Regions from separate parts of the Paraburkholderia gardini genome, predicted to be linked through region 3. Evidence: predicted binding sites of a transcription regulator. Region 3 holds the regulator's gene; each other region holds the start of a gene.

Region 1 (10,436 bases), on a different contig from region 3:
ACACCTGGCAGTGTAGTTTATTTTTGAGAAAAGTAAACTGCCTGGTGTAAAATTCAGCCATGGATCCAGGTGCCACCCATCAACGTCTGACTGACCGCAAGCGTGTTGCTATCGTCGACGCCGCGATCGAGGAATTCCTCGCGGCCGGCTACGACGCGACCAGCATGGACCGTATCGCCGCCCGCGCGCACGTCTCGAAACGTACGGTCTATAACCATTTCCCAGGCAAGGAAGCCCTTTTCGCCGCGATTCTCCATCAACTGTGGGACGCGAGCCAGCGGGGCCATGCGCTCACCTACCGCGCCGACAAACCGTTGCGCGCGCAGTTGCTCGACCTTCTGGGCCGCAAGCTCCGGCTGCTGAACGACGAGTCCTTTCTGTCGCTTGCGCGTGTGGCGATCGCGGCCGGAATCCATTCGCCGGAGCGGGCGCGGGACATGGTCGCCCGTCTCGGCGAGCGCGAGGAAGACCTGACCGTGTGGGTCCGGGCGGCCGTCGCAGACGGCCGTCTGAAGATCGACGATCCGCTCTTCGCGGCGCTGCAGTTGCAGGCATTGGTGAAGGCTTTTGCGTTCTGGCCGCAGGTGACGATGGGCCAGGCGCCGCTCGGCGAACGGGAGCAAAGGAAGGTCGCGGAGTCGGCCGCGGACATGTTTCTCGCACGCTATGCATGAGCCGTCTTCTGGGGGCTTGCGTTTCGATCTTCATGCCCACCGGACCGATAGTTCGCCGCTTTGTCCGTGCAAGGCCTCAGGCTGCTGACTTTCTTGATCCCGAAACCAGGGTGCGTGCCTCGCCCGGTTTCGGCTGGCAAAGTACGGACACGTCTAACCTGATCACACGATCCGCCCGCACTGATGGGGCGTTTCGGTGTTGTTGCATAAATCCTGACGGCAAATGTGAAGATCCACTTGGGCGCTATACCGCTGCTGGTTGTCTGGTGCCGAATACCTGCTTATGCCCGTCTCTACATCCGGATGACATCAACGACCATCTTCTTCTTGTCCCTGAACTGGTAAATCGTGATTGCCGCGTCTTTCAGATCGCCGTGCGAATCGAATGCGATTCTTCCAATCACACCGTCGTATTGCGTGCCGGATCTTCTCAAGCGCATCAGGGAGGACTATCCGAATCTCGTGATCGAACTGACCAGCGACACCTCGTCCAGTCTTGCGACGCAACTTGTAAGCGGCCACATCGACGTTTCATTTCAGACGACGGGCGTCAGCGGCTCGGACATGGCAAATGTGCCGCCAGGCAGTCTGCCGATGCGCTGGATGGCGAGCCCGGCGCTCAATCTGTCAGCTCAGGCATTGACGGAGGCAGAACTGGCTGCCTACCCGGTTATCAGTTTCGCGCGTCATTCGCCGCCACACGAGTTTCTGACGGGATTGTTCGCCGCTAGCGGCGATGTTCAAGTGCAGATCAACTGTCTGTCGTCGGTGGCAGCCATCATCCGGCTCGTAGTGGACGGGTTCGGCATTGCCGTGCTGCCTCCCGCATTTGTCATGCGCGAGCTCGAAGCCGGTCAACTGCAACTGCTGCAAGTGACGCATCGGGTGCCCGCGTTGCCGCTCGTCGCCGCGTTTCGGCGCACGCCCGATAGCCTGCTTTCCGAGTCGATCACACGACTTGCACTGAACGTGGTGCTCGAATTCAGCCTGAAACATGGCCCCGATTTCGCGCAGTTCCCACCCACGGACGAAACAATTTCGCGCGCCTGAACGCTCCCATCATCAACACGAGTATTCCGACATGCTGACCACCCTCGCCATTTCGATTGAACCGCTCGATGCGATCCGTTGTGAGCCTTATGGCTGGATGCTCGGCAAGCCCGTTCGCGCCGACAGCGACGCGCCGTCGTACATCAGCCCCGCATCGGATTTCTGGCGTGAGCATCTGTTTGACACTGACTCGCCGGGTGAAACGGAAATCCTGTGGGTGATCTACCGGAACCGCGATGACAAGGTAACGTCTCTCGAACTGCATCGTCTGACCCAGCAGGCCATCGTGCCACTGACGGCGCCAGTCATCCATATCGTCGCGACCTCACTGGACGACGGTACCCCGAACCTGAATTCCTTGCGTGCGTTCGACATTCCGGTCGGTAAGGGCCTGTGCATGCGGCCCAATATATGGCACGCGACCCGGGTTCACGAACGCGAAGCGACGTGCCTCATGCTCACCCGCCCATCGACGACCTACGACCTCGTGGTTCATCTCAAAACACATGCGCCAGCATGCGAAAGTGTCATGCGAAGTATCGAGATGCACCGGCTCGAAAGATAGCAGCCGTCGCGATTCGGTAAGCAGGAAACCCGTTGCAGCCGCGTTCAAGTCGTTGCTGTACGTCTGGCCGACCGGCTTGCGAACGCGCCTGTCCATGAAGTTTCACCCCAAAAAGTGTCTGTTCACCGCTACGGAAATCCGTGTAGGATACTGTACATCCATACAGGTATTTTCGAAATCCAGTGACTGTCCCGTCCCCCATTCCGGAAGCAATACATCCATCGCTCTGGCGGGCGTCGCAGCTTGCGCGTGGCCGCGGCCGTACGGTCGAGACTGGATATGCGGCGCTGTCGGCAGAATTGCCTGGCGGTGGCTGGCCCGTCGGCACGCTCGTCGATCTGCTGGTCCAGCAGGCCGGCGTGGGTGAGATGCGGCTGCTGCGCCCTGCGCTCAGCGAACTGGGTAAGCGACCGGTTGCGATGGTGCAGCCGCCGCACATTCCCAACGGACCTGGCCTTGAGTACATCGGGCTCTCGCCAGGGCAACTGATGCAGATTCGGGCCTCGAAGACAGCGGACGCATTGTGGGCAGCAGAGCAGATTCTGCGCGCAGGCAGTTGCGGCGCACTGCTGTTCTGGGCGCAATACGTTCAGACCTCGTCGCTGCGGCGACTGCATCTCGCAGCACAGTCTTCGGAAACGTTGTTCTTCATGGTCCGCCCGCTGGCGGCAGCACAGGACGCCTCTCCCGCGGTTTTAAGACTGGTCCTCCGGCCAGAACGCGACGGTCTGACCGTCGACATTACGAAGCGACGAGGTCCAGCACGCGCAGAACCTCTGTCCGTCCCACTTCAACCAACACCTGTCCTGTTTTCCCACCATGCGCGTATTTCTCGCCGTCCACTTGCCCCGGTTGCAACTCGAGGTCTTCCAGCCGAAGTGGCGGCCTGAGCCCGCACACGGCTGCGTGGTCCTGGACAGGGACAAGGTGCTCGCCGCAGACGGGGTAGCCAGGTCTGCGGGCGTGCGGGTTGGCATGCAGCGCGGCGGTGTGTTGACGCTCGCGCCAGAGGTAGAAATGTACGAGCGCGACCCCGGCCGTGAACATGTCGCGCAGCGCGAAGTGGCAGTGGCGCTCATGCAGTTCTCGCCCGATGTCGCGGTGCTCGAAGAGGCTGTCGTCGTGGTCGACGTCGGCGCAAGCCTTCGGCTTTTTGGTGGACTACTTGCTGTATGCCGGCAGGCGAAAGCGATACTCGAAGCCATTGGACTGACCGCGCGGATAAGTGCCGCGCCCACAGGGCAAGGCGCATGGCTGCTGGCAAGGCACCGGAGTCGGCGCGTACTCAAGATTGACTCGCTTGAACGGCAACTGTCCGCGTTGCCGCTGCTGTCGGTGCCGGAAGTGCGACCGTTCACCGACTGGTTTACCGGGCTTGGCTGCGAGACCATAGCAGATGTCCGGCGGCTGCCGCGCGCGGGGCTGCAGCGCCGTTGCGGCGAGCACCTGCTTGATTCACTCGACCGTGCTTTCGGCACGACGCCAGAGCTGTTTGACTGGCTTGAATTGCCTCCAACGTTCTCTGCGCGCATTGAAATGCCCGACCGCATCGAGCATGCGGAAGCAGCACTTTTCGGCGCTCATCGCCTTGTCGTGCAGCTTTGTGGCTGGCTTTGCGCGAAGCATCTGGCGCTCACAGGCGCGACGCTTTTGCTCGAACATGAACGCGGCAGACAGGCGATAGACCCTACGCCCATCGAGATTGCGCTGGGTGAGCCCACATGGCGAGAGGACCATCTTGTCCGGCTCATCAAGGAACGGCTTGCCCGTGTTGAACTGACCGCGCCGGTCATCGCACTGCGACTTGATGCGTTGGACGTGCAACCGGCGGTACCGGTGTCCAGCACGCTCTTTCCAGAACCCGGTGGCTCCGCGGAGGAGCATGCCCGCCTCGTCGAACTGCTGGTCGCAAGGCTTGGCGAAGACAACGTGCTCAAACCTTCGCCAACGGCAGACTACCGGCCGGAAATCGCGAATCGATGGGTACCAGTCGGCAACACGTCGAAAAGCACCATGCTTCCAGAGGGACTTCCACGACCAACATGGCTGCTTGAGAAGCCGGTACGTCTGCTCATGCGCAAGCACCGACCGTTTTATGGTTCACCGCTGCGGATGGTGTCGCCGGGTGAGCGCATTGAGGCTGGATGGTTCGATGGCGAGTTGATGACGCGCGACTATTTCGTCGCACAGACTGAAGACCAGACCTGCTTCTGGATATACCGCGAGCGCGTCAGCAGTCGCGACGCGGAAGAAGACCAGCGGTGGTTTCTCCACGGCCTCTTCGGATGACAGGCCATGGATTCCACCTTTTCCACACTGCCGGCGTACGCCGAGCTGTTCTGCTTTTCGAATTTTTCATTCCTGCATGGCGCTTCGCATGCAGAGGAACTGGTCGGGCGCGCAGCGCAACTCGGCTACTCGGGTCTGGCAATAACAGACGAATGCTCGCTTGCGGGTATCGTACGGGCGCACGTTGCGGCCAAGGAAGCGAAGCTTCCGCTCGTCATCGGGTCGTACTTCCGGCTCGTCAATGCCGACGGTTCAACGGCGTTCGGTCTCATCCTCCTCGCCCAGAACCGCGAGGGATACGGGAACCTCTCAGAGCTGATCACGCTTGCCCGCACACGCGCGCCGAAAGGCCAGTATCGGCTGAGGCCGCAGGACCTGTCGCGGCCCGACCGGGAAAACAGCCATCTGCGCGGCATGCCCGATTGCCTCGCGATACTGGTGCCCGACTTTCCCACGAAAGAGGATGTTCTGGATGCACAGCTTGAGTGGTTCGACCAGACATTTCCAGGGCGTGCGTGGTGTGGGCTCGTGCTTCATCAACGGGCGATGGATGACATCCATCGCGGTGCCGTTGAATACGTTGCCAACAGGCATCGCATACCCGTCGTCGCGCTCGGCCAGGTGGTGATGCATGTGCGCTCGCGCAAGCCGTTGCAGGATACGTTGACGGCTATCCGTGTGGGCAGGCCGGTGCACGAATGCGGATATGACCTGGCACCCAACGCCGAGCAGCATCTGCGTTCCCGGCTGCGACTCGCAAACCTCTATCCGGAGTACGCGCTCGGCGAGACGACCAACATCCTCGCACATTGCACTTTCTCACTCGACGAGCTTCGGTACGAGTACCCCGACGAACTGGTGCCACCCGGATTCACGCCTGCGACCTATCTGCGGCAGGAGACGTATACCGGTGCACAGCGACGTTTTCCTTCAGGCATTCCACACAACGTTCAGGGGCAGATTGAACACGAACTTGAGCTGATTGCGGACCTGCAATATGAACCCTATTTCCTGACGGTATATGACATCGTGCGGTTTGCACGGAGTCAACACATTCTGTGTCAGGGACGTGGCTCTGCCGCCAATTCGGCGATCTGCTATTGCCTCGGTATTACTGAAGTTGACCCTGCACGTGGCAATATGCTTTTCGAGCGCTTTATCTCAAAGGAGCGTGGCGAACCGCCGGACATCGATGTCGATTTCGAGCATCAACGGCGCGAAGAGGTAATCCAGTACATTTACAAAAAATACGGTCGCGACCGGGCGGCAATTGCTGCCGCCGTTTCGACGTATCGATCCCGCGGCGCCTTGAGGGAGACCGGCAAGGCACTAGGCGTCGACCCGCAGATTGTCGATGCCGTGGCCAGGGGGCATCAATGGTTTGATGGCAAACAGGACCTCCTCAAACGTTTTACGGAGTCCGGCCTGAACGCGGAGACTCCGCTGATTCAGGCCTGGGCGTCTCTCGCGTCGCAGTTGCCTGGCTTTCCCAGACACCTGTCCCAGCACTCCGGTGGATTTGTTATCAGCCGGGGCAAACTTACGCGCCTCGTGCCGGTTGAAAATGCTGCAATGGTGGACCGGTCGGTCATCGAGTGGGACAAGGACGACCTCGAATCACTGGGCCTGCTGAAGATTGACGTACTGGCACTCGGGATGCTGTCGGCAATCCGCCGCGCACTTGACCTGATAACAGACCAGCGAGGCGAACGGTTCGAGATGCAGGACATACCTGCAGAAGACCCGCAAACCTACGACATGATTTCGCATGCGGATACCGTTGGCGTATTTCAAATCGAGTCGCGTGCGCAAATGAGCATGCTGCCACGACTGAAGCCCCGCACGTTCTATGACCTGGTTATCGAAGTTGCCATCGTTCGCCCGGGACCGATTCAGGGTGGCGCCGTTCATCCGTATCTGCAGCGTCGCCAGGGATTCGAGCCGGTGACTTACCCCAGCAAAGCGCTTGAGACTGCCCTGGGCCGCACGCTGGGCGTTCCGATTTTCCAGGAACAGGTGATGCAGGTGGCCATTCTTGCCGCAGGGTTCACTGCTGGAGAAGCGGACCAGTTGCGAAGGGCGATGGCAGCCTGGAAGCGCAAGGGTGGCCTGGATAAATACTACGACCGCATCGTCAATGGCATGCTCGAGCGCGGGTACGACAAGACATTCGCGGATGGCATCTTTCAGCAGATTCTCGGTTTCGGCGAGTACGGTTTCCCGGAAAGCCATGCCGCCAGCTTCGCACTGCTCGTGTACACAAGCAGCTGGCTGAAACGCCACGAACCGGAAGCCTTTCTTGCGGCGATGCTGAATAGCCAGCCAATGGGTTTCTATTCGCCGTCGCAACTGGTGCAGGATGCGACGCGACATGGAGTCCAGGTACTGCCGGTCGACGTCACGACAAGTGGTTGGGACTCGTCGCTTGAGCACGTGGACGGTGCTGAAAAGCCCGCCGTCAGGCTTGGTTTGTCGTTGCTCCGGGGCATGCGGGACGGCGCCGCGGAGCGCATTGAAAATGCGCGAGCCGTGAGGCGGTTCACGACAGTGAATGACCTCGCGCGACGCGCTCAGCTGGACCGTCACGACCTGCAGGTGCTTGCCGCGGCGAACGCACTGTCATCTCTTGCCGGCAATCGACGCGAAGCGCTATGGCAGTCGGTTGCCTCCGTGCCTGACAAAGACATGCTGTCGGTCGCGAAGGTTGAAGACGAAACACCAGAGCTGGGTGCACCTTCCGAAGCTCAAGACATCGCCGGCGATTATCGGTCCATGGGACTGACACTCGGACGCCATCCTCTTGAACTTCTGCGACCTCAGTTGCTTGCCAGCAAACTGATGCCGACCTCAACGCTGCAGACTTACCGGAGCGGCCGGCTGGCCCGCGCCTGTGGCATCGTCACCATGCGTCAACGGCCGGAGACCGCGAAGGGTGTCATCTTCATCACTATCGAAGACGAGACGGGCAATGTGAACGTCATCATATGGCCCAAGGTGTTTGAGCAGCAGCGCAAGGAAGTCCTCGGCGCATCGTTACTCGGAGTGCTTGGCGTATGGCAGTGTGAAGGCGAGGTACGACATCTCGTCGCGCAACGTCTCATCGACATGTCGCATCTACTTGGCGGTCTGACTGCGCCAAGCAGAAATTTTTGCTGACCAGACATGGTGTCAGGAACCTCTGTTTCCTTCTCCAGCAAGCATTTTTGACGGGCGAACGTGTCTCAGGCGCGCTGTTCGACAAATGCTAACAAGACGACCCTCACGGAACGTAAGCAACAGGCGCAAAAGCCAGTCGACGGTCGGCTCCCTGGTGTTTCGCTAAGTCTGGGTGAGACCGCCGTGTCGCCGGGTCGGCTCGCGCATCGTGACGTATTCTTCCGCGGCTGTCGGATGCACAGCCAGCGTCGCGTCCAGATCTGCTTTGCGAGCGTCCGCCTGCATGGCGACGGCGACAAGCTGGATCATCTCAGCCGCTTCGGGCCCCATCATGTGGGCGCCCAGCAAACGGCCCGTCGGTCGATGTACAACCAGCTTCATCAGCATTTTTCCGTCCCGACCCGACAGCGTCGCCTTCATGGGCCGAAAGCGGGAGATGTAGATGTCGATTTCGTCCGGCGCGCTGATCAGCGCAGCTTCCTCGGAAAGTCCGACGACGCCGACTTCCGGAGTCGTAAACACAGCGGTTGGCACGCAGGCAAATGAGCTCAATGCCTCTTTGCCGCCAAAAACCCGATCCGCAAACGCGTGACCTTCCCTGATCGCGATCGGAGTCAACGCCACGGCGTTGCTCACGTCGCCGACCGCGTAGATGCCGTCGACGTTTGTGCACGAATGCGCGGTAACCACCACGGCACCGCGTTCGCCGAGCTGAACGCCGGCGTTGCCCAGGCCAAGAAACGCAGTGTTGGGGCGACGCCCCGTGGCACCGAGAACGGCATCGATTTCGAACTGCATGCCATTGGAAAGACGCACACTCAGCGCGCCCTCTTTCTCACGACGCTCGATGCTCGCAAGCCTCGCCTCCGGGACGATCCGTACACCCGATTCGATCAAGGCGGACTGAAGGTGAGAACGAACGTCCTCGTCGAATCCTCGCAGGATCTTCGCCCCGCGCATGACCACGGTCACTTCCGATCCAAGCCGTTGCAGGATGCACGCGAATTCGAGCGCGATGTAGCCTGCGCCCTGCACGAGAACCCGGCGAGGCTGTGTGTCCCATTCGAATAGCTGGTTGGAATTCGCGACCCACTGGGAACCGGGATAGTTATCCGGTTCAGCCGGGACCGCGCCGGTAGCGACAAGAATGTGCTGCGCCTGCAACTGCCGCCCGCTGCCCACGAGGCGAACAGTGCGTGGCCCCTCGAAGACAGCGCGGTCCTGAATTATCTCGACACCGGCCTGTTTCAGCGTGCTCTCGTAGACTTTTTCCAGTCGATGAACCTCCTGGTCGATGGCACGCTTGAGCCGTCCCCAATCGAACGTGTGCCCGTCCAGTTTCCACCCATAGCCCGCTGCATCCTCGAACTCGGCTCTAAAGCGGGACGCCAGCACCATCAGCTTTTTCGGCACACAGCCACGGATCACACAGGTTCCCCCCAGTCTGTGTTCTTCCACGAGGACAACCCGCGCGCCGTGACTGGCCGCGATCCGTGCTGCGCGCACACCGGCGGACCCGCCGCCGATCACGAGCAGATCAAACTTCATTTCCGGCATGATCGCACCCGGGACGGACAAGCCGGTGTCGCAAGGCGGTGACGACGCCCATCGCAAGAGTTTGCGAACTGCACGGCACTCATACAGCACCCGCCAGTCGACCACCGGTCTTGCTGGCGAGCCCCACCTCTTCATATCCGCCTCCGGATTCGTCGGGCCACGAGGTGGCAACCCGGAAAGATGGGCGCGCCGCCAGAGCCGTGTACCAGGCGTGGATGTTCGGACGCTTCGTAGCTGACCAGAACTGCTCCTCGCCCAGCGCCGACAGCCGGAACATGAAGGGCGCAATACAGATGTCCGCTAGCGAGAACTCGCCAACGATCCAGGGCCCGGGGACAACTGCCGTTTCGACGTGATCCAGCAGCACTTCAATTCTGGCAGTTGCTTCTGCAAGCTCCTTTTCGCCGATCTCGCCGCGCACGCCACGCGAATGCATATCCTGAAGGAATTTTGTCGGACGGCGGGCCGCCTGTTCACGCAAAGCTTCGTCGCCCCAGCGATTGCGCAATTTCGGAATGATGTACCTGACCATCGTCAGCTTGACGATCGCTTCGAATCCCTCTTCGCACGCCCGCACAAAACCACGCATACGTGCAGCTTTGAGCGCATCCGCGGGAATGAGCCGCACGCCGCCGAATGCTGCATCGATGTATTCGTTGATAACAGCCGAATCGCAGATGATTTCGCCGTCGTGAACAAGAGTTGGCACCACCCCCTCGGGATTGATCGCGAGGTATTCGGGACGCAATTGATCGAACTTGAAGAGATCGACGTATCGACTTGTCCACGGTACCTGCTTTTCTTCAAGCGCCATGCGAACGCGGACGGAACAGACCGAGCTCCAGAAGTGATATAGCTCTACCATCATTTACCTCTTTCAGATTGCGACGAGAAATAGCAAAAAAGCGGGACCGGTCAGAAACTGTGCTGCAGGCCGACCATCGCGCCCGTCTGGTTCATGCCCGCGCCCGGCGTGGCGCCGGGTCCGCCCGCGCTGACGTTGTATGCGGCGTGACGGCTGTTCATCAGATATGCGGTCTGCACATACACCGCCGTGCGCTTGGACAGCGAGTACGCACCGCGCAGCATCGCCATGGTGGCGCGCGTGTCATGCTGCGGGTTGATCATGCGAAAGCCTTCGCCCT
Region 2 (10,436 bases), on a different contig from region 3:
ATGGCGAGCGCGGTAATCAGTTCGGGCGACTGCTTTTCAGTCGAGATCTTGAAGTTCTGCAACGAGCGCTGCGTCTGGGCGCCCCAGAGTTTTGCATTCGGCACGGCGATTTCGCCAAACGTGTCGCGCTCCATCCGTACATCTTCAGTCATGATTCAACTCCACTTGAGAAAGTGTTGCGGCGCGCGGCACTACCGCACGTCAAAGCTGGCTGTCGACTGGCAGCAGCATGAAAATTCCCGTCATCAGGTTCCTGTAAAAACCGGCGCCCGGATCCAGATTCCAGGTGCGTAACTGGCCTTCGACCTCGCCGGTCCAGACAAGGTCGCTCGGCGGCGCATCCGTTGCCTTGAGCCGCGCAAGCTGCGCGGGCGTGGCAAGTTCCACGCGATAGCTGACCGACGGAGCCGTTGCATGGTCGAAGATCGTTGCCAGCTGCTCCGCGAGCGGCCGGCTATGGATCACGAGCACCAGTTCCGTGTTGAGATTCGCGGAGCGCGGATCGAGATTCATCGAGCCGATCACAAGGATCCGCCGGTCGATCACGAATGTCTTGGCGTGCAGGCTCGAGTGCGAGGCCGAACCGATGAAATTGACCCGCGATCTACGCTGTTCCTGCTGCGGCATGAATTCGTAAAGCTCGACGCCGTGCGCGAGCAACGGTTCACGATATGGACTGTACCCGGCCTGCACGGCGACTGCATCGGTGGCGGCAAGCGAGTTCGTCAGCACGGCAACCCGCACGCCACGCGCCGTGAGCTCGCCGAGCGCCTTGACGCCGGCATCGTGTGGCACGAAGTAAGGCGACGTGATCAGCACTTCTTTCTGCGCCGCGTTCGTGAGCGCGATGACGCGCTCCAGCGGCGGGCTTTTGTAGTCGGGCGAAGGATGCGTGATCTTGTCGGGCGTGTCGGCCTTGAATTCGGCTTTCGCCCACGTGAGCCCGAGTTCGTCCTTCTGGATCTGCGAGGCAAGCGGCGTGGCGTTGAGCGGTTTCGCGTTATACGGATCGGCGTTGGCGCGCCAGTGTGCCCGCAGTTCGTCGCGCATCGCATCGAGATCGGCGGCGTCGAATTTCTGCTTGTTGAGCGCGCGTAGCGGGTACGAGGCACTGCTGTTCCAGTACGCGTCGAAGCTTGCCGAAATGTCATTCGTGACCGGGCCTGCCGCGAGCACATCGATGTCGCGGAACTGCAGCGTTTCGCTCGCGCTGAAGTATTCGTCGCCGAGATTGCGGCCGCCGACGATCGCGAGCTGGTTGTCCGCGATCATGGCCTTGTTGTGCATGCGCCGCGTGAAATGGTCGAGCTGCGTCAACACGTTGCTCGTGCGCTCGTAGAAGCTTTCCTGCGCCGAACCGAACGGATTGAAGACGCGGATTTCGATGTTGTCGTGGGAATTGAGCGCGGCCATCACGCGATCGATGTCCTTGAAGTTCAGGTCGTCGACCAGCATGCGCACCCGCACGCCGTTATCGGCCGCGTAGAGTGCGGCGGCGAGCAGCAGCTTGCCCGTGGTGTCCTCATTCGCGATGTAGTACTGCATGTCGAGCGTCTTCGTCGCGGCGCGGGCGAGTGCGATGCGCATCTGCAGCGCGTCGGTGCCGCTCGCCAGCACACGGAAGCCGGATTCGCCGGGATGCATGCGTTCGAGCGGGGCGAGCGCCGCGCCGAGCGCGGTGGGTTCCGACGCCGGCAGCGCGTGCGTGATGTCGCGATGAAGATCGGTTGCCGGTGGGCGCGTCGCGCAGCCGCTGACGAACGCAAGGAACGCACACGCGAATGCGAGGCGCAGGCTGGCGGCCCAAGCGACGTAAATATCGTGAAGCCGAACGCTGTTCTTGTTGCTGTTGTATCCCGGCACCTTGGCGCTCTCCCTGTGAAACGGCTGCTACCGCCTGGCAACTGGCGTACCGCGAGTCACCGCCGCAGCCTGAAAAGCATTCTAAGGGGAATCGGGCGGCCAGACCCACCTGGCCGTTCGGCAGATTGTTTGCGCCGGCGCGTCGCTTCAGAATGCGTGAACGCGTCGGGCGGATGGGGTGGTCGAGCGGTGACGGGCACGTCACGGGAAGGCGTGGGGAAAGGAAGGGTAACGCGAAGTGCGGCGAACAGGCGGAATCGAAGGATAACGGAGGACGCAGCGCCGGCGGCAAACACACGGCAACAGGCTTGAGGATCAGCCGCCGCCGTGTGAGCGCGGTCATCGGGACGATGACCGCGAATGGCGGATTACGACGCGCCCTGGCTGCGCCCGGGCGCGAGCGGGGCGGCACCGTCAGGGTGCGTCGACCCCTTCGCCGGGCGGCCTGCCCAGTAGCCCGCGAGCAGCGACCCGGACAGGTTGTGCCACACCGAGAACAGCGCGCCCGGGAGCGCGGCGATCGGCGTGAAGTACAGCTTGCCGAGCGTGGCGGCAAGGCCGGAGTTCTGCATGCCGACTTCGATGGCGAGCGTGCGGCACACGGCCTCGTCGAAGCCGAGCAGGCGGCCGCCCCAGTAACCGCCGAGCAGGCCGATCCCGTTATGCAGCACGACGCCGAGCATCACCAGGAGGCCGACGGACGCGATGCTCTTTTGCGTGCCGCCCACGACTGCCGCGATGATCAGCAGAATGGCGACCATCGAAACGAGCGGCAGCACGGGCTCGATCCTGCGCACGAAACGGCTGAACAGATGGTTCACGATCAGGCCGACGACGATTGGCAGCGCGACGATCTGCAGGATGCTCATCAGCATGCCGTGGACGTCGACCACGATCGAGGCGTCGACGTACAGGCGCGTGAGCAGCGGGGTCGCGAACACGCCGACGAGCGTCGACAGCGCGCTGATGGTGACGGACAGCGCGACATCGCCGCGCGCCAGATAGATCATGACGTTCGACGCCGTGCCGCTCGCCACGCTGCCGACGAGCACCATGCCCGCCGTGAGGTCGGGCGGCATGCGCAATGCCTTCGCGATGGCCCACGCGGCAAGCGGCATCACGAGGTAATGCAGCACGATGCCGGCCACGACCGGAGCCGGCCGCGTGAACACACGCTGGAAATCGGCCACTGAGAGCGTGACGCCCATGGCCAGCATGATGATCGTGAGCAGCGTGGTGACGTGCGGAGCGATGGGTGTTACGGACGTCGGCGAAAAACAGGCCGCGAACGAGACGAACACGGCCCACAGGGGGAAAAGGCGGGTAGCGCGGGCGAGCATGAAAAGATCCTGTTTGCCTGGATTGACGGTAAATACGGCGCCGCTATGTAGCGGACGCTTATTTTACCGGCCGGTTTCCAGTCGACAGGCGTTTCCAGCCATGTTTTCAGCGTTTACCGGGTAAGTCCTGGGTCGGTCGCGCTATCGGTGCCCGGCTGACCGGCCGGGATGGCGGGTACGCGTCGCAGGCTCAGGTGGTGAAAGCGCAGCGTCATCAGGAGCGCCACGCTGGCGAGGCCCGCGGCGAGGCCCCACCACAGGCCGCGCGCCCCGAGGCCAAAGTGGAACGCCAGCGTGTAGCCAGTCGGAAAGCCGATGCCCCAGTAGCCGAATGCGGCGGCGATCATCGGCACGCGGGTGTCTTTCAGGCCGCGCAGGCAGCCGGAGCCGACCGTCTGCATGCCGTCGACGATCTGGAAAATCGCCGCGACGCCAAGCAGGGACGCGGCGAGCGACACCGTCGATGCGTTCGCCGGGTCGTCGAGATGCAGATACAGACCGACGATCGCGTGCGGTGCCACGATCAGCACGGTGCCCGACAGCACCATGAAGCCGACGCCGAGCGCGATCGCCACGAACCCGGCGTGCCGGGCGGCAAGCGGTTGTCCGGCGCCCGACCAGTAGCCGACTCGCACGTTCGCTGCCTGGCCGATCGCGAGCGGCACCATGAACGCCACCGAAGCAACATTGAGCGCGATCTGGTGCGCGGCGAGCTGGGATTCGCCGAGCAGGCCGACCATCAGGCCGGTCGCGAGAAAAAGCGTCGACTCGACGCCGTAGGTGATCGCAACGGGCCAGCCGATGCCGAACAGCTCGCCCATGAGCGGCATCTCCGGACGTGTCGCCGTCACGAAATGGCGATATCTCGGACGCAGGTGGAGAAGCGCCATCAGGATGAGCGCCGTCAGCCATACCGTGATGGTCGTCGCCGCGCCCGAGCCGAGAAAGCCGAGCCTCGGCAGGCCATACGCGCCGTGAATCAGGCCGTAGTTGAGGAACGCGTTGACGCCCACGCCGCCAATCGATACCCAGAGCAGGCGCTTCGCGGCGCCGATCGCGGGCAGGAACGAGCGCATCAGGCCGATCCCGATCAGACTCGCAGGCGTGCCCCAGCGCAGCATCGCGCAGTATTCGCCGACGTTATGGGCGAGCAGCGTGGGCTCGCCGAACGCGAGCAGGATCGGACTCGCGAACGACAGCAGCGCGAACGCGGGTATCGCCAGCAGGATCGAGAGCAGGAGACCTGTCCAGTAGATGTGCGGCACGCGCTCTTCCGCCTGCGCGCCGCGCGCATGCGCGACGCTCACGCTGACGGACGTCAGCACGCCCTGCAGCAGCGTCACGACGACGAAGAACAGGTTCGCGCCGAGGCCGCCGGCCGCGAGCGCGTCGGGACCGAGCGAGCCGAGCAGGACGGTATCGGTGACACCCATCGCCATCTGCGAGAGCTGTGCGATGGCGAGCGGGGCGGCGAGGCGGGCGGTATCGGCGGCATGCCGCGATAGCGACGGTTGCGCGGCGGTTATGTGGGGCAAACCGGGTTGGGTCATGAACGAGGAACGGCGCGCGGAACGCGGTCCGCGCCGTTTTCTTCTAAAAGAGACAGCTTATTGGGAAGCTGTGCCGCTGTCGATCACGAAGCACATTTCTGGTGCAATTTCTTTCGCTAACCTTCGTGGACGGCGATCCGCGTGTCGCCCAGCAGCACCACCTGGCCCGCGCGGATCTTGCAGGTCTTGCGCGTTTCGATCTGGCCGTCGACGGTCACGGCGCCGGAAGCGACGATTACTTTCGCCGAGCCGCCGCTGTCGGCGAGGCCCGTGATCTTGAGCAGGTTGTGCAGTTCGACGTAGTCGCCGGTCAGCGTGAAATCGAGGTTGGGCATGGCGCGCGCCAGTCGGGATACGACATCGAATCATAAGCCAGAAGTCTCATGGACGCACTCTGCGTGCCTGCTTTGGCCCGCTCTGCAAGCAGATGTTATCGAGTTGTCAGGAAATGAAACGTTGAGTAACACCCGGTGTTTGCGGTCGAACTTCACTCTCCAGAGGGCAGTCTGTAGAAAAGCCTGCTGCATTTTGTAGCGAGGCTCAACAGACCGGACGCGGTGCGCATTGAATGCGGCACGCCAGATTCGACGCCCGGCCGGACAACTTGAGAGAGGAAAGCCATGACCCAGATTCGTTCGCTTCTGATCGGTACCGCCCTGACCGCCCTTGCTTCGAGCGCTGCGTTCGCGCAGACAGGCGCGCAACCGGCTCCGGGCGCGACAGCCCAGCCCCAGTCCCAGATGCAGATGCCCGCCGCGCAAGGCGCTGACATGGCGCCGGCCGCACCGGCCGCGCAGGGTGTAACGCCCGTCACGCCGGCGCCGCAACGACTGGTCGCGCCGGGTTCGGCCGATCCGCTCGTCCAGAAGCGTGATGCCAACGCGCAGGCAAACGCCGAATACCGCGCGTCGAAGAAGGCTTCGAAGGCGCAGATGAAGCAGGAACAGAAGGATGCGAAGGCGCAATACAAGCAGGACGTGCGCAACGCGAAGATCAACAAGCAGGCTGACAAGGCCGCCGCGAGCAACGAAATGAACGCGCAAATGCAGGGCACGCAGGGACAGGGCGCGGCTCCGGGAACCGATACACACCAGTAACCCGTCGGTAATCGCGTCTCTTGCCCGCGCCCATTTTCCGGGCCCCGTTTCAGCCGTTTCCCCTGCCGGGACCGTTTCATGCGGAGAATGCAGACGGCACAACAGGAGGTATCCCATGAAAACCAGCACACTCATCGCGGCGCTTGTCGCAGGTTGCCTGTCGGCCGGCATGCCGGCCGCCGCTTTCGCGCAAACCGCGCCTTCGCGTGATCCGGTATCGGAGCCTGTCACGCATGCAGACAGCAAGGCCGCGAAGGAACAGTCGAAGGCTGATAAAAAGGCGGCCGTCGCTCAGGCAAAGGCGGACAGGAAGAAGACCGATGCGCAGTCCGATGCCGACAAGGCAGCGGCCGACGCTCGCGTGAAGGACGCAAAGAAGCAGGATTAACCACGCACGCCTCTCGCGTCCCCGACCCGCGTCACGGTTTCGTCCGAGCCAACGGCGTGTCGCAACGAGCGGCCCGGAGCGCTATGCGCGTCCGGGCCGTTCCTGTCTGCGTGAGCTGAAAATCCCAAAGAAAGCGCGGATCGCTTCGGTCGCCGCCATGGAGCCCCAAACAGGGCGCTTGTCGGCACGGGTTGTATGGATATACAGTATGCGTCGCCCTCCGTCACCTTATGCTCCCGACCACTGTGCTCTCCACCGCCGATTCCCCGCCCTCCAATGCCGCCGCCTGGCTCGCGAAGCTCAACGAGGCCCAGCGCGAGGCCGTCGAATTCGGTGCGGACGATTCTGGAGAACCATCCGGCGCGCTGCTGGTGATTGCCGGCGCGGGTTCCGGCAAGACGAATACGCTGGCCCATCGCGTCGCGCACCTGGTGATGAAGGGCGCCGACCCGCGTCGCATCCTGCTGCTCACGTTTTCGCGGCGCGCCGCGCAGGAAATGATCCGGCGCGTCACGCGCATCGCGGGCGCCGCGCCCGGCGCGCGGGCGGCGTTCGCCCAGGGGCTCACCTGGTCGGGCACGTTTCACAGCGTCGGCGCGCGTCTGCTGCGCGAATACGCCGATCTCATCGGCCTGTCGCCCACCTTCACGATCAACGATCGCGAAGACTCCGCCGATCTGATGAACCTCGTGCGTCATGAACTCGGGTTGTCGGCGAAAGAGAAGCGGTTCCCGTCGAAAAACACCTGTTTTTCGATCTATTCGCGCGTCGTGAACACGAGTGCAACGCTCGCCGACGTGCTCGACACCGCGTTTCCGTGGTGTCGCGAATGGGAAGCCGAGCTGCGCGCGCTCTTTGCCGCGTACGTCGCGGCCAAGCAGACGCAGAGCGTGCTCGATTACGACGACCTTCTGCTGTACTGGTCGCACATGGCGGCGGAGCCGTCGATCGCGGCCGACCTGTCGGGGCGCTTCGATCATGTGCTTGTCGACGAATACCAGGACACCAACCGCCTGCAGGCGTCGATCCTGCTCGGCATCAAGCCGGACGGGCGCGGCCTGACGGTTGTCGGTGACGACGCGCAGTCCATCTATTCGTTTCGCGGCGCGACGGTGCGCAACATCCTCGATTTCCCGGCGCACTTCGATCCGCCGGCGAAACAGGTCACGCTCGAGCGCAACTATCGTTCGACACAGCCGATTCTTGCCGCATCGAACGCCGTCATCGATCTCGCGGCCGAGCGCTTCACGAAGAACCTGTGGACCGATCGCGCATCGGCGCAACGTCCGCGTCTTGTCACCGTCGCCGATGAAGTCGATCAGGCGCGTTATGTGGTCGAGAAAGTGCTGGAGGCGCGCGAGGACGGCATGAAGCTGAAATCGCAGGCCATCCTGTTCAGGGCCGCCCATCACAGCGCGACGCTCGAGATCGAACTGACCCGGCGCAACATTCCGTTCGTCAAGTTCGGCGGCCTCAAATTCCTCGATTCGGTCCATGTGAAGGACGTCCTCGCCGTATTGCGCTGGGCGGAAAATCCGCGCGACCGGGTGGCGGGTTTTCGCGTCGTCCAGTTAATGCCGGGCATCGGGCCGGCAACGGCCGCGCGCGTGCTCGATCAGGTCGCCGAACGCGCTGGCGCGACGCCGCCGGAAGACACGGACACAGCCGTCGGCCTGTATCGCGGTGCGCAGCACACAGCGGGCGCGCTGGCGTCGTTCACGCCGCCGGCCCGCGCGGCGCAAGACTGGCAACCGTTCGTCGAACTGATGTCGCAGTTGTGTGGGCGCCAGTCGGCCTGGCCGGCGGAGTTCGAGTTGATCCGCCGCTGGTACGAGCCGCATCTGGAGCGCAATCACGAAGATGCTTCGATCCGTCAGGGCGATCTGCTGCAGATGGAAAGCATCGCGGGCACCTATGCGTCGCGCGAGCGCTTTCTGACCGAGCTGACGCTCGATCCGCCCGACGCCACCAGCGATGAATCGGGCGTGCCGCTGATCGACGAAGACTATTTAATCCTGTCGACGATCCATTCTGCGAAAGGGCAGGAGTGGCGCAACGTGTTCGTGCTGAACGGCGTCGACGGCTGCATTCCGTCGGATCTCGCGACGGGCAACGACACCGAACTCGATGAAGAACGGCGCCTGCTCTATGTCGCGATGACGCGTGCAAAGGAGGACCTGCATATCGTCGTGCCGCAGCGCTTCTACGTGCACAACCAGACGCAACTCGGCGACCGTCACGTGTGGGCGCAGCGTACGCGGTTCATTCCGGCGCATCTGCTGCCGCTCTTCGACGCGCACGCATGGCCGCATGTGCCGGTGCCCGCCGCGCCGACGGCCGCCGGGCTTGCGGCAGCGGCCCACGCGAAGATCGAGATCGCGGCGAAGCTGAGAAAGATGTGGGATTGAGCGATGCGCCCAGCGCCGCGGGCGTGTGATCGACGCGGGCCTGCAGCGGCGCAGTGACGGCTCAGCGGCGGCTCAGTTACGGGCGCTCCGACCGCGGTCACGCTTAGCGCGACTGCCGTTGCTGGGTGCGCGGCGGCGGGGTGAAGATATTGCGCAGCCACGCGGCGAGCCGCGTGAACATGTCGTACGGTTCTTCGACGAAGATATCCGGCTTCAGGAGGCGCAGGTATTCCATGATCTGCTGCGCTTCCTGCTTCTGGAACGAGCCGTGCGAAATGCCGAGCCGCAGCAGTCCGCGCAGTTCGCCCAGCTTTTCACGCGCCATGCTGCCGACGCTCGTTTCGCAGCCGATCTTCGCTTCGTACACGCGCTGGCGCAGCGATTCCGCGAGCCGCCACGCGGGCGTCTGCATTATCTCTTCGAGCGCCTGGATGTCCTGCGCCGCCGACTTGATCTGCGCGGCGAGCGGATCGACCAGCGTCGGGTCGCCCTGTGCTTCGGTGACGATGGCCGCCGCCCAGTCGCGGCACTGCTTCGCCAGCTCTTCGGGCGTCCATTCGGAGCGCGCCGCGAAGCCGAAGCCGAACTCGTTCGCCTGACGCATCAGGATCGCGACGACGTCGGGGAATTCCTTGTCGAGTGTGCGCTTGGCCCATGCGTACTGGCCGCCCTGCAACATGCGCTGCACCGCGTGCTCCGTCAGCGGGACCATATTGTCCAGCAGCTTGGCGCGCAGAAAATCCTCGAACGAAGGCGTCGCGAACTGCGGATCGAGCTTCAGCGATACGCGCAGAAACGCGTCGAAATCCTTGCGCAATGACGCAATGGTTTCGTCTTTCAGTGAAAGGGTGATGTGACCCATAGCTTTCTGTCCCGAGTGGTCGTCCCGCGCTGCGTCTGTCTGGCGTCGCCGGCGGCCCGCCGATGGGCGATCCGCCAGACACATTGCGCGGCTGGTCCCTGTTTTCTGGCGAAACCGGCGATCGCGCCGGTCCGGCAAGGGGACGTCGACTGTTTATCGGCGGACGTCGCCAAAACTTGAGCCGGATTGATGGAGGAAGGCCACGAGACAAGGCGGGGCGGTCTGGCCCCGGTGCGCAGGTGGGCTCCGGGCGAGTGCTGTGGAACTGGCGTTATAAAAGCGATGCGGGCTGGCGGGAAGAGCCAGCCCGCGCCCGGCCGTGGAAACTGCCCGCGCCGCCGGCGCTACCTCAGCACGACGCCTTGCCACAAAAAGAAGACGGCCAGCCCGACAGCGATCGTCAGGAGCGGCCGGCGCGTGAGCGCGCTCACCAGGACGGCAGCCAGTGCGCCGACCAGTTGCGGATTGCGCCATGTCAGTTCCGCGCCGCCGCCATGAGGCGACACCGCCATCGGCACGATGATGGCGGTCAGGACGGTGACCGGCACGAACCCGAGCGCGGTGCGCACGAGCGGCGGAAACACCAGCCGGTCGCCGACGATGAAAACCGTCGTGCGAATGAGCCAGGTGATCAGCGCCATGCCGAGAATGACCAGGACGTAGCTCATTGCGAGGCCTCCGCGGTGCGTCGGCGCGCGCGCTGCATTTCCGGCCGCGACAGCGCCACGCCGATCGCGACACCCGCGATCACGGCGCCGAGCAGACCGAGCTTGTACGGCCAGCCCTGCCAGAAAAAGGCGAGCGCGCCCGCGGTCGCGGCCGCGGCGATGTAGCGGAACGCGATGAGCTGCGGCACGACGATCGCGATGAACGTCGCGACCATCGCGAAATCGAGCCCGAGGGACTGCAGGCCGGGAAACGCCGCGCC
Region 3 (10,436 bases):
CTTTCAATTCACGCTCGAAACAGGTGAAGGCGGGTTCAGCCGGATTGAAACTCAGGGGCCCATCCAGTCAGAAAGGCGCACCCGACGGGCACGCCTTTCTGGCCTTACTGCTGATCCTCATGCTCATACATCGCGAGGGAACGGCTTCACTGCGGCTGATAGATCGAATCGAAGACGCCGCCGTCCGCGAAGTGAGTCTTCTGGGCGTTGGCCCAGCCGCCAAAGCTGTCGTCGACGGTGTAGAGCTTCAGCTTCGGAAACTTCGCCGTCAGCGCGGCCGGCACCTTGTCCGAACGCGGCCGGTAAAAATTCTTCGCGGCGATCTCCTGGCCTTCCTCGCTATACAGGAAGTTCAGATACGCCTCGGCCAGCTTGCGTGTGCCATGTCTATCGACGACCTTGTCGACCACCGCGACCGGCGGTTCAGCCAGGATACTCACCGAAGGCACGACGATCTCGAACTTGTCCGCGCCGAATTCCTTGATCGACAGGAACGCCTCGTTTTCCCACGCAATCAGCACGTCGCCGATATCGCGCTGCACGAAGCTCGTCGTCGCGCCGCGTGCGCCGGAATCGAGCACGCCTGCATTCTTGTAGAGCTTGCTGACGAACTCCTTCGCCTTCTGGGCGTTGCCGCCCGGCTGATGTTCGGCATAGGCCCACGCGGCCAGATAGTTCCAGCGCGCGCCGCCCGATGTCTTCGGGTTCGGCGTCACGATCGACACGCCGGGCTTCACAAGATCGTCCCAATCCTTGATGTGCTTCGGGTTGCCCTTGCGCACGAGAAACACGATCGTCGAGGTGTACGGCGACGCATTGTCCGGCAGACGCTTCTGCCAGTTCCTGTCGATAAGCCCTTTGGCGGCCAGCGCGTCGATGTCGTAAGCCAGCGCGAGCGTCACCACGTCGGCCTGCAACCCGTCGAGCACCGAGCGCGCCTGGGCGCCCGAGCCGCCGTGCGACTGCTTGAACGTGACCTGCTCGCCGGTCTTCGCCTTCCATTCCTTGCCGAACGCCTGGTTGATGTCCTGATACAACTCGCGTGTTGGGTCGTATGAGACGTTCAACAACGTCGTCGCATCCGCTGCGTGCGCCTGAGCGGCGAAACCGGCCGCTGCCGCGACGCCCAGCGCGAGCGCCGTAACGATTTGTCGTGTCCTGCCTGCCAGCCCCGTGCTGCTGTTCATTGACGAATTCTCCGGTCTGTTCTTTCGTTATTGCGGCGTGTGTGCGTTGCTTTGCATCGATTGAGAGGCAGTCTATCGAACGGCCTTCATCATTAAAAATAATTGTTCTTCATTTTTTAATACTTAAAAGTGGTAACGACCGCCCGGCGCGGTGTTGCGGCACGAATCCGGGTGCAATAGCGTCAAAAAACGCCGTTCCAGCGGCGCCGGTCCGGGCGAACTTAAAGTAAAGCTTGAAATGTGCGGATTACTGTATAAAAATACAGTCACCTGTTCATCCATACAGTGGCGCCATGACCAAACTCACCGCACGACAGCAGCAGGTTTTCGATCTGATCCGCCGGGCGATCGAACGCACCGGCTTCCCGCCCACCCGCGCGGAGATTGCAGCCGAACTCGGTTTCAGCTCGGCGAACTCGGCGGAAGAACATTTGCGCGCGCTGGCGCGCAAAGGCGTGATCGAGCTTGCAGCGGGCGCCTCGCGTGGCATCCGTCTGCTGTTGGGTTCGGATGACAGCCCTTATCAGTTCACGCTGCCCCACTCGAGCATCATGCAGCTGTCGCTGCCGCTGATCGGCCGGGTTGCAGCAGGTAGCCCGATCCTCGCGCAGGAACATATCTCGCAGCATTACGCATGTGACCCGGCGCTCTTTTCGAGCAAGCCAGACTACCTGCTGAAGGTCCGCGGGCTGTCGATGCGCGACGCGGGCATCTTCGACGGCGACCTGCTCGCCGTCCAGAAGAAGAGCGAAGCGAAAGACGGGCAGATCATCGTGGCCCGGATCGGCGACGACGTGACGGTAAAGCGCCTGAAGCGCCGGCCGGACGGTATCGAACTGATCGCCGAGAATCCCGATTACGACAACATCTTTGTTCAGGCCGGCAGCGGGGAATTCGCGCTCGAAGGCATTGCAGTCGGGCTGATCCGCCCGACTGAATTCTGAACTTCGCCTGGAGAGTTACATGGAACGTCTTGCCCGCCTGCTCCCTTTCCGTCAGTTCGGACGTCTGCGTCATCTGCGCAACCTGGTGCCGTGCGGGGCGCTCGACGTTCTCCATGCGCCGTCGCTGTTCGAGCGTGACGCAACGACAGAAACGCCCACGCTGCCTTCCGCAATGCCGGCGTTTGCGCGTGTCTCGCTGAATTCCGGGCTGAATGCGGAGCCGGGGCGCCGCGCCCCGGTGCGCGTGTATCACGGGCCGTCACGACTCATCATGGTGGGAACGGTCGACGCCGTATGCAGCATGATCGATCGCTGCATCGCCGAAGAAAGCGCGGCGATGCAAGGCGCGCTGTTCGAATAACTGAAGGCGCGCGAGAGCGGTTTCCCGCGGCTGTGTCGCTGTGTGGCGCGTCACAAGGGATCGTTTCCGCTTTGTTGCGGTCAACGTTAAATAACATTTAACGTTGACCGCAACTTATGAGTGTTCTGATACCCACACGAAACCGACGGCCCTTCCACGCGTTCGTGATCACGATCGTTGTTGTCGCTGTTATCGCTGCGCTTGGGTATGGTTATGCGTCGCCTTACGTCGCGCTCGATCGCCTGAAGCGTGCCGCCGACGCACGCGATGCCGAAACGGTCAATGAATACGTCGACTTTCCGGCGCTGCGCGACAGCCTGAAGCAGCAGGTCACCGGCCTGCTCGCACGGCGGCTCGATGCGCAACACAACGGCAATCCGCTTGCCGCGATCGGCGCAATGATCGGCGTTGCATTGATTGGTCCGCTGGTGGACGCGTACGCGACACCAGATGGCGTCGCCGCATTGCTGAATGGCATGCCGCCGCGCGGCGAACCCGGCGAACGGCCGCCCGAGCCGGCTGGCCCGGTGGCGAATGGCGCAACGGGTGGTCAGACGGACGCACCGTCGGCTGGAACGGCAACGGCGCCCGCATCTTCAACCGTGGTCCAGCAGACGCCGCCCCAGCCGCCGCAAACTACCGCGGGCTATCGCGGAATCAACGAGTTCGTCGTCACGTATCAGCACGGCGTCGGCGATACGCGCTATTCCGCGATCCTGCGCCGCGATGGACTCTTTTCGTGGAAGCTGTCCGCCGTCGATCTCAACGGCTGAACAGCGTCTCTACCCCGAGATCGGGTGGAGCCTCAGGCAGCCGCCTGTTGCTGCTCCGCCACTGAAGAACACGCAACCAGGATGCTGCACGAGACACGATCCAGCAGCGGCGTGTTGCCCGCGCCCATCCACCATCGCGAAAGGCCGGTACGGCATCGATGGCCGACCACGACCAGGTCGACCTGCAACTGGTTCGCCAGACTGGCGATTTCATCGATCGGATTCCCGAACGCAAAATGCCCGTGCGCCTGAACGCCGCGTTCGGTGAGCCAGTTCACGCCTTCCTCGAGAATGTCGCGGGCGGTGTCTTCGAAACGGCCACAGGCGACATCGGTGAGCAAACCCGCGCTCTGCGCGATGCTCGAGCGCATGTCGACGACCGACAGCAGGTGCGTTTCGGCCTTCAGGTCCAGTGCAAGGTCAGCGCCGCAACGCAGCGCCTTGCGGCCTTCGCGCGAGCCGTCGTAGCACAGCAGGATTTTTTGGTAGCTCGCCATGGTCATCTCCCATCCGCGTCGATCGCGGCTTCACTTCAATCATGGTGCGCCGCAATTCAGGTTGCAAGGGATGGAAAACGCCAGGTGCGTCGCCACCGCATTTGATGCCCTGCCGCAGTGCAAAAGATGCCCCGGCGCTGTGCCATGACGCCCAGCGCATCGCCAGCGATGCCCTTAGAATAGCCTGCCCCCGCCTCGCAGGCGTCGCGGGCGTTTTTCAACGCAGGCTCGAAACGAACGGAGCAGGTCTCGTCCCATGTCAGCCGCTGCAATCGAATTCGAAGACGTGAAGAAGCATTATGGAGATAAGACCGTCGTCGACGGCCTCTCGTTCCACGTGCGCGCCGGTGAGTGTTTCGGCCTGCTCGGCCCGAACGGCGCCGGCAAGACGACGACCCTGCGCATGCTGCTCGGCATCGCCGCACCCGATGCGGGCACGATCCGTCTTTGCGGTGAGCCGATCCCGTCGCGGGCGCGTTACGCGCGCATGCGCGTGGGCGTCGTACCGCAGTTCGACAATCTCGATCCCGATTTCACCGTCCGCGAGAATCTGCTGGTGTTCGGCCGCTACTTCGGCCTGAGCGCGGTAAAGACGCGCGATCTCGTGCCGTCGCTGCTCGAATTCGCGCGGCTCGAAAGCAAGGCCGACGCGCGCGTCGGCGAACTCTCGGGCGGCATGAAGCGACGTCTCACGCTGGCCCGCGCGCTCGTCAACGATCCCGACGTGCTGATCATGGACGAGCCCACCACTGGTCTCGACCCGCAGGCGCGACATCTAATCTGGGAGCGGCTGCGTTCGCTGCTCACGCGCGGCAAGACGATCCTGCTCACCACCCACTTCATGGAAGAGGCCGAGCGGCTGTGTCACCGCGTGTGCGTCATCGAGGAAGGCCGCAAGATCGCGGAAGGCGCGCCGCGCGAGCTGATCGCATCGGAGATCGGTTGCGATGTGATCGAGATTTACGGCCCGGACCCCGCGACGCTGCGCGACGAACTCACGCCGCTCGCCGTGCGCACGGAAATCAGCGGCGAGACGCTGTTCTGCTACGTCGACGATCCGCAGCCCGTGCATGCCAGGCTCAGACAGCGGACTGATCTGCGCTATCTGCATCGACCGGCCAATCTTGAAGACGTCTTTCTGCGGCTCACCGGCCGCGAGATGCAGGACTGACGCACATGAGCACAGCAGCCGCTTCGGCTTCACACGCAAACCGGCTAACCCACTGGTAGCACAGGCAAAGAGATTCACCCGACAGATATGGACGCACGCAGTTACGAATCATCCTCCGCAAAACCTTCCCGGCTGCACGAAGGCTTCGCCGCGCTGCCCGCGAACGCGGTGAACTGGATCGCCGTCTGGCGCCGCAATTATCTGGTGTGGCGCAAGCTCGCCGTGGCGTCGATGTTCGGCAACCTCGCCGATCCGATGATCTATCTGTTCGGCCTTGGCCTCGGACTCGGGCTGATGGTGGGACACGTCGACGGCGTGTCGTACATCGCGTTTCTCGCCGCGGGCACGGTCGCATCGAGCGTGATGATGTCGGCGAGTTTCGAGTCGATGTATTCGGGCTTTTCGCGCATGCATGTACAACGCACGTGGGAAGCGATCATGCATACGCCGCTGACGCTCGGCGATATCGTGCTGGGTGAAGTGATCTGGGCGGCCAGCAAATCCGTGCTGTCTGGCGCTGCGATCATGCTGGTGGCAGGCGTGCTCGGCTATGCGAGTTTTCCGTCGATGCTGATCGCGCTGCCCGTCATTGTGCTGACAGGCCTCGCGTTCGCGAGTCTCGCGATGATCGTGACGGCGATCGCGCCGTCGTACGATTTTTTCATGTTCTATCAGACGCTCGCGCTCACGCCGATGATGCTGCTCTCCGGCGTGTTCTTTCCGGTGGCACAGTTGCCGGCAATCGCGCGGCAGGTGACGCTGCTGTTGCCGCTTGCGCACGCGGTGGATCTGATCCGGCCGGTGATGCTCGGCCGGCCGCTGGAAGGCGTCGCGTTGCACGTCGGCGTGCTGGCGGCGTATGTGATCGTGCCGTTCATCCTGGCTTCCGTGCTGTTCCGGCGCCGCATGATGCGCTGAATCCGGACCCGATTACACCTAAGGCGCGATGAAGCGGATGGTGCCGGCGCTCAGTCTTCGTCGTCGGTCCACGGAATGTCGACGTCCGAAATAAACGCGACGGTGGCGAACGGGCCGCCGTCCTGGCGTCCGATCTTGCCGTCCGCACGCTGCCACTCGACGCGAAACACCGTGCCCGGATCGTCAGCCACGAGGCGGATCGTGCGCACTTCGTCCTGATCCGCTTCTTCAACCGGGCCGTCGAGCGAAATGAGCAGCGGTTGCGGCCACATGCCGTCGGCCGGATCGTAGATGCGATCGCCGTCGGGAATCAGCGTGAACGCTTCCACACCGATCGTCGCCGAGGCTTCGACGATCATCTTGCCGAGCGCGCGCAACAGCGCGGTCGCGCGCGCCGAGTTCGCCTGGCGGATCGCGAGGTCCCCACGCGTGAGCGCCTGTTCAAGTTTCGGATTCGTTTTCTGTTGCGCCATTCTGTTTCCTGGATTCAATCGTTCTTTTCGCACGGACAGCCGCGTCGCGGCAGCTGGCAGCGGGTGCATGCAATCGCGGGCTGAATCGTACCATCCCGACGCGCCAGCAGGCAGGTGCACCCGGCTTGCGTCATGCGTGCCGCGCCCGCGCCTTAACCGGTTATGTCGGTCCGCTGTCCCATCCGGATCCCTCAGCCCAGTTCCCCAGTTTAGGTCGCGTTTGCCGATTGAACACGGCAATTCGTCACCGATCGCGCGGCAACGCACCAATCGGGTCAGGCACCTTCAGACGCGACGCGGCGGCCGAAAGCAGAACAGCCCCGGCTGAAAAACCGGGGCTGTTCACTGTGCATTGCACGAAAAGCGCGGAAAACCGTCGAAAGCCGGTGAGATTACGGCGCCGGATTCGGTTGCCGCTCGTGAAGCGCCTCGATTTCGGCCAGCACTTCCGGCGACAGCGTCACTTCCACGCTCGCGATGTTTTCCTTCAACTGGTCAAGCGACGTCGCACCGACCAGATTGCTCGTGAGAAACGGACGGCTGTTCACGAACGCGAGCGCGAGCTGGGCCGGCGAAAGCCCATGACGCTTCGCGAGTTCGACATAGCGCGTCGTCGCCTCGACCGATTGCGGCTTGCTGTAGCGCTGGAAACGCTCGAACAGCGTGATGCGCGCACCAGCCGGACGCGCCCCGCCTTCGTACTTGCCCGACAGCCAGCCGAAAGCGAGCGGCGAATAGGCGAGCAGACCCACGTTCTCGCGATGGCTGAACTCCGACAGGCCGAGTTCGAACGTACGGTTCAGCAAGCTGTACGGATTCTGGATGCTGACGATGCGCGGCAGGCCGAGCTTTTCCGACGCGCGCAGAAACTGCGCGACGCCCCACGGCGTCTCGTTCGACACGCCGATGTGGCGCACCTTGCCTTCCTTCACGAATTCCGCGAGCACCGACAGCGTTTCCTCGATCGGCACCGTGTAGGCGTCGTCGATCCATGGGTACGCCGTGCGGCCGAACGTCATCGTGCTGCGGTCGGGCCAGTGCAGTTGATACAGGTCGACGTAATCCGTCTGCAGGCGCTTGAGGCTGTCGTTCAGCGCTTCGGTCAGGTTCTTGCGGTCGAACTGGTTGCCTTCGCCGCGAATGTGCCGCGGGTTGTGCGGCTGGCGGGCCGGGCCGGCGATCTTGGTGGCGAGCACGATCTTCTCGCGCGCGCTCTGGTGCTGCGCGATCCACGTGCCGATATGGCGTTCGGTCGACCCTTGCGTCTCGGGGCGCGGCGGCACCGGATACATTTCCGCCGCATCGATCAGATTGACGCCGTGGTCGAGCGCGTAGTCGATCTGCGCATGCGCTTCGCTTTCGGTGTTCTGCTCGCCCCACGTCATCGTGCCGAGGCCGATGACGCTGACCTTTACGTCCGTTGCGCCGAGTCTGCGGTATTCCATCGAACTGTTCCTTGTGCTGTATGTGAACGGAGAAACGTCGAAGTTACCACGCCGGCGCGCCACGCGCTGGGCCGCTAGAATGACGCTCTCGCGCAGCGCACGCGGATGCGCCACCGACACAGTTCGCGCTGCAATTCGTCAAGGTTTCGCCTGCTTCGCTCCGGAGTGTCATGCAGATGTCAGGTTCATCGCCCGCCGCACCGCGTTCCGGTGATTCGTCGCTGATCGTCACGCTCGTGGCCGCCGCGTTCTTCATGGAGAACCTCGATGGCACGATCATCGCCACCGCGCTGCCGCAGATGGCGCGCTCGTTCGACGTGCATCCGGTCGATCTCAGCATCGGCATCACGTCGTATCTGCTGACGCTCGCCGTGTTCATCCCGATCAGCGGCTGGGCCGCCGACCGCTTCGGCGTGCGCAATGTATTCACCGGCGCGCTCGCGGTGTTCACCGCGTCCTCGGTGCTGTGCGGCATGACGAACGGTCTCGTCGAATTCACCGCTGCGCGCGTGCTTCAGGGCATCGGCGGCGCGATGATGGTGCCGGTCGGCCGGCTCGCCGTCCTGCGCGCGACGCCCAAGGACAGCCTGATGCGTGCGATCTCGATCATCACGTGGCCGGGGCTCGTCGCGCCCGTTATCGGGCCGCCGCTGGGCGGACTGATCACCACGTATTCATCGTGGCGCTGGATTTTCTATCTGAATCTGCCGCTCGGCCTGATCGGGCTCGTGCTCGCGTGGCGCTTCATCGGCAATGAACGCGACGTGCAAAAACGTCCATTCGACGCCATGGGGTTCGTGCTGTCGGGGCTCGCCTGCACGGCGCTGATGTACGCGATGGAACTGACCGGACGCGCCGACGCGCCCTGGAAGCAGACGTTCGTGTGTCTCGGCATGAGCGTCATGGCCGGCACGGCTGCGCTGTTTCATCTGCGACGGACGGCGCATCCCGTCGTCGATCTGTCCGCACTCAGGATCAAGACGTTTGCGGTCGCGCTGGGCGGCGGGTCGCTCTTTCGCATCTCGATCAGCGCGGTTCCTTTCCTGTTGCCGCTGATGTTCCAGATCGGCTTCGGCATGAACGCGTTTCAGTCCGGGCTGCTGACGCTCGCGGTATTCGCCGGCAATCTCGCGATGAAACTTGTGACGACGCCCGTCATGCGGCGTTACGGCTTCCGCTCGGTGCTGCTCGTGAACGGCGTGTTCGCGGCGCTGACGCTCGCGGCGATGAGTCTGCTGACGCCTGCGACTCCCGCATTCTGGATCGTCACGGTTCTGTTCATCAGCGGACTCGCGCGTTCACTGCAGTTCACCGCGATCAACACGCTCATGTTCGCGGACGTCCCCAAGCCGCAAATGAGCGGCGCGTCCACGCTTTCGAGCACGTTGGGGCAGATGACAGTGGGCATGGGCGTCGCATTCGGCGCGATCGCGTTGCGGATGGCGGCCTGGTTTCACGGCCACGGCGGCCAGACCGTCACAACCGCCGATTTCAACCTCGCGTTCCTGATTGTGGCCACCCTCGGATGCGCGGCCATCGCGGACGTAGTCGGCCTCGACCGGCGCGCGGGTGCGCACGTGAGCGGACATGGGCGCAGCGGCGCATGATGCAGCGTGACGACCCGTGTTGACCCGTGTTGACCGGCGAGGGTGGTGAAAAACGGTCAGGCACACCGATTGCTACGTAATTGCTGGTTAAAGTCGCCACCGTCCAGCGCAAGGCCATCGTCATGAACCCAGATCCCGCACCCGCTTCCGACGAACCCGGAGACGCCGCCGTCACGGCCGATCCTGTCGGCTCCGCGGAGCGCAAAAAAGGCACGCGCCTGTCGGCGTCGCTCACATTGGGATTCGCACGGCTCTTTGGTCTTGAGCCATTCCTGACCGATATCGTCACGCCCGATCCGGCAGACTCGCCTGATCAAACCATCCGCTTCGATCTGGAAAGGTAGTCCGCGCGGAATGGCGATCTGCACGCCGGGCAACCCCGATGCTCACCGGGAGACCTTGCAACGGGATTGAAAAAACCTCGCGACGCTCTCCAGTTCGCATTGTCGCGGCATTATGCAGAGGACATTTTTCGATGAACAAGATCAGGCAGAAAAAGCGAGCTCCTGCGTTACTGGCAGTCACCGCGTTGTCCGTATGGACGCTATCGACTGGCGTAGCCCTAGCCGATGACACGCCTAGCCCATGCGCCGCGCTAAAACGAATCGTGGCGGCAGCGCCGGACGGATTCACCTCGCTCAAGGCGAGCGACGGCAAAAGCGTGGCCCAGGTCTACGGTGACGATGCACGATGCAACACCGAAGGCGCGAGTTATCAATGCATCTGGACACCACACAGCGCAGTTGGCCCCACCGCGGATGCGCTGCAGGCTCTCGCAGCGGATATTGCTTCGTGTCTCCCGGAAGCGACGCACGATCAAAACTCCCCCGCTCGCCAGCATTTCTATTTGGGTGAGCGCGCCAACCGCACGCAAATCACCGCAACCACCGCTGGCACCGGCAAGCTTAAGCTCGTGGTATCGGCAAAGTGACAGCCATATGCGGGAAAGCCACTGTCCCCACGGAACGTAACGATCACTGACTCATCGTCACGCCCGGCATCGGTTGATGCTCATGTGCACGAGTGCGGCAACGGCTCGGCAATGCGCTCCGTCGGCCTG

What was found. The regulator LexA, encoded in region 3, represses DNA repair genes until DNA is damaged. The targets are predictions, from matches to a motif close to ACTGTATNNNNATACAGT.
Region 1: imuA (translesion DNA synthesis-associated protein ImuA) is a predicted target of LexA. The motif match lies at 2,439-2,456, and genes of this name have one in related genera.
Region 2: LPA37_RS07855 (ATP-dependent helicase) is a predicted target of LexA. The motif match lies at 6,429-6,446, and genes of this name have one in related genera.

Annotation. Positions count from the first base shown of each region.
Region 1 covers NZ_CAJQZB010000038.1:35,709-46,144, forward strand. The annotation lists gene LPA37_RS22480 (TetR/AcrR family transcriptional regulator) at 60-674, shown strand; partial or broken gene LPA37_RS22485 (branched-chain amino acid ABC transporter substrate-binding protein) at 968-1,093, opposite strand; gene LPA37_RS22490 (substrate-binding domain-containing protein) at 1,092-1,724, shown strand; gene LPA37_RS22495 (ureidoglycolate lyase) at 1,756-2,289, shown strand; gene imuA (translesion DNA synthesis-associated protein ImuA) at 2,472-3,179, shown strand; gene LPA37_RS22505 (Y-family DNA polymerase) at 3,109-4,578, shown strand; gene LPA37_RS22510 (error-prone DNA polymerase) at 4,585-7,734, shown strand; gene gorA (glutathione-disulfide reductase) at 7,897-9,291, opposite strand; gene LPA37_RS22520 (glutathione S-transferase family protein) at 9,371-10,159, opposite strand; gene LPA37_RS22525 (porin) at 10,207-10,436, opposite strand, start outside.
Region 2 covers NZ_CAJQZB010000007.1:126,353-136,788, reverse strand. The annotation lists gene fumC (class II fumarate hydratase) at 1-152, opposite strand, end outside; gene LPA37_RS07885 (phospholipase D family protein) at 202-1,818, opposite strand; gene panS (ketopantoate/pantoate/pantothenate transporter PanS) at 2,232-3,203, opposite strand; gene LPA37_RS07875 (MATE family efflux transporter) at 3,317-4,753, opposite strand; gene LPA37_RS07870 (RNA-binding S4 domain-containing protein) at 4,870-5,088, opposite strand; gene LPA37_RS07865 (hypothetical protein) at 5,374-5,850, shown strand; gene LPA37_RS07860 (hypothetical protein) at 5,966-6,238, shown strand; gene LPA37_RS07855 (ATP-dependent helicase) at 6,469-8,646, shown strand; gene LPA37_RS07850 (DUF4088 family protein) at 8,750-9,508, opposite strand; gene LPA37_RS07845 (AzlD domain-containing protein) at 9,853-10,176, opposite strand; gene LPA37_RS07840 (AzlC family ABC transporter permease) at 10,173-10,436, opposite strand, start outside.
Region 3 covers NZ_CAJQZB010000005.1:100,441-110,876, forward strand. The annotation lists gene LPA37_RS05850 (sulfate ABC transporter substrate-binding protein) at 147-1,187, opposite strand; gene lexA (transcriptional repressor LexA) at 1,481-2,131, shown strand; gene LPA37_RS05860 (hypothetical protein) at 2,151-2,492, shown strand; gene LPA37_RS05865 (DUF2939 domain-containing protein) at 2,609-3,265, shown strand; gene LPA37_RS05870 (universal stress protein) at 3,298-3,762, opposite strand; gene nodI (nodulation factor ABC transporter ATP-binding protein NodI) at 3,947-4,933, shown strand; gene LPA37_RS05880 (ABC transporter permease) at 5,021-5,851, shown strand; gene LPA37_RS05885 (hypothetical protein) at 5,902-6,324, opposite strand; gene LPA37_RS05890 (NADP(H)-dependent aldo-keto reductase) at 6,717-7,769, opposite strand; gene LPA37_RS05895 (MFS transporter) at 7,946-9,376, shown strand; gene LPA37_RS05900 (hypothetical protein) at 9,499-9,720, shown strand; gene LPA37_RS05905 (hypothetical protein) at 9,852-10,307, shown strand; gene LPA37_RS27860 (glycosyltransferase) at 10,388-10,436, opposite strand, start outside.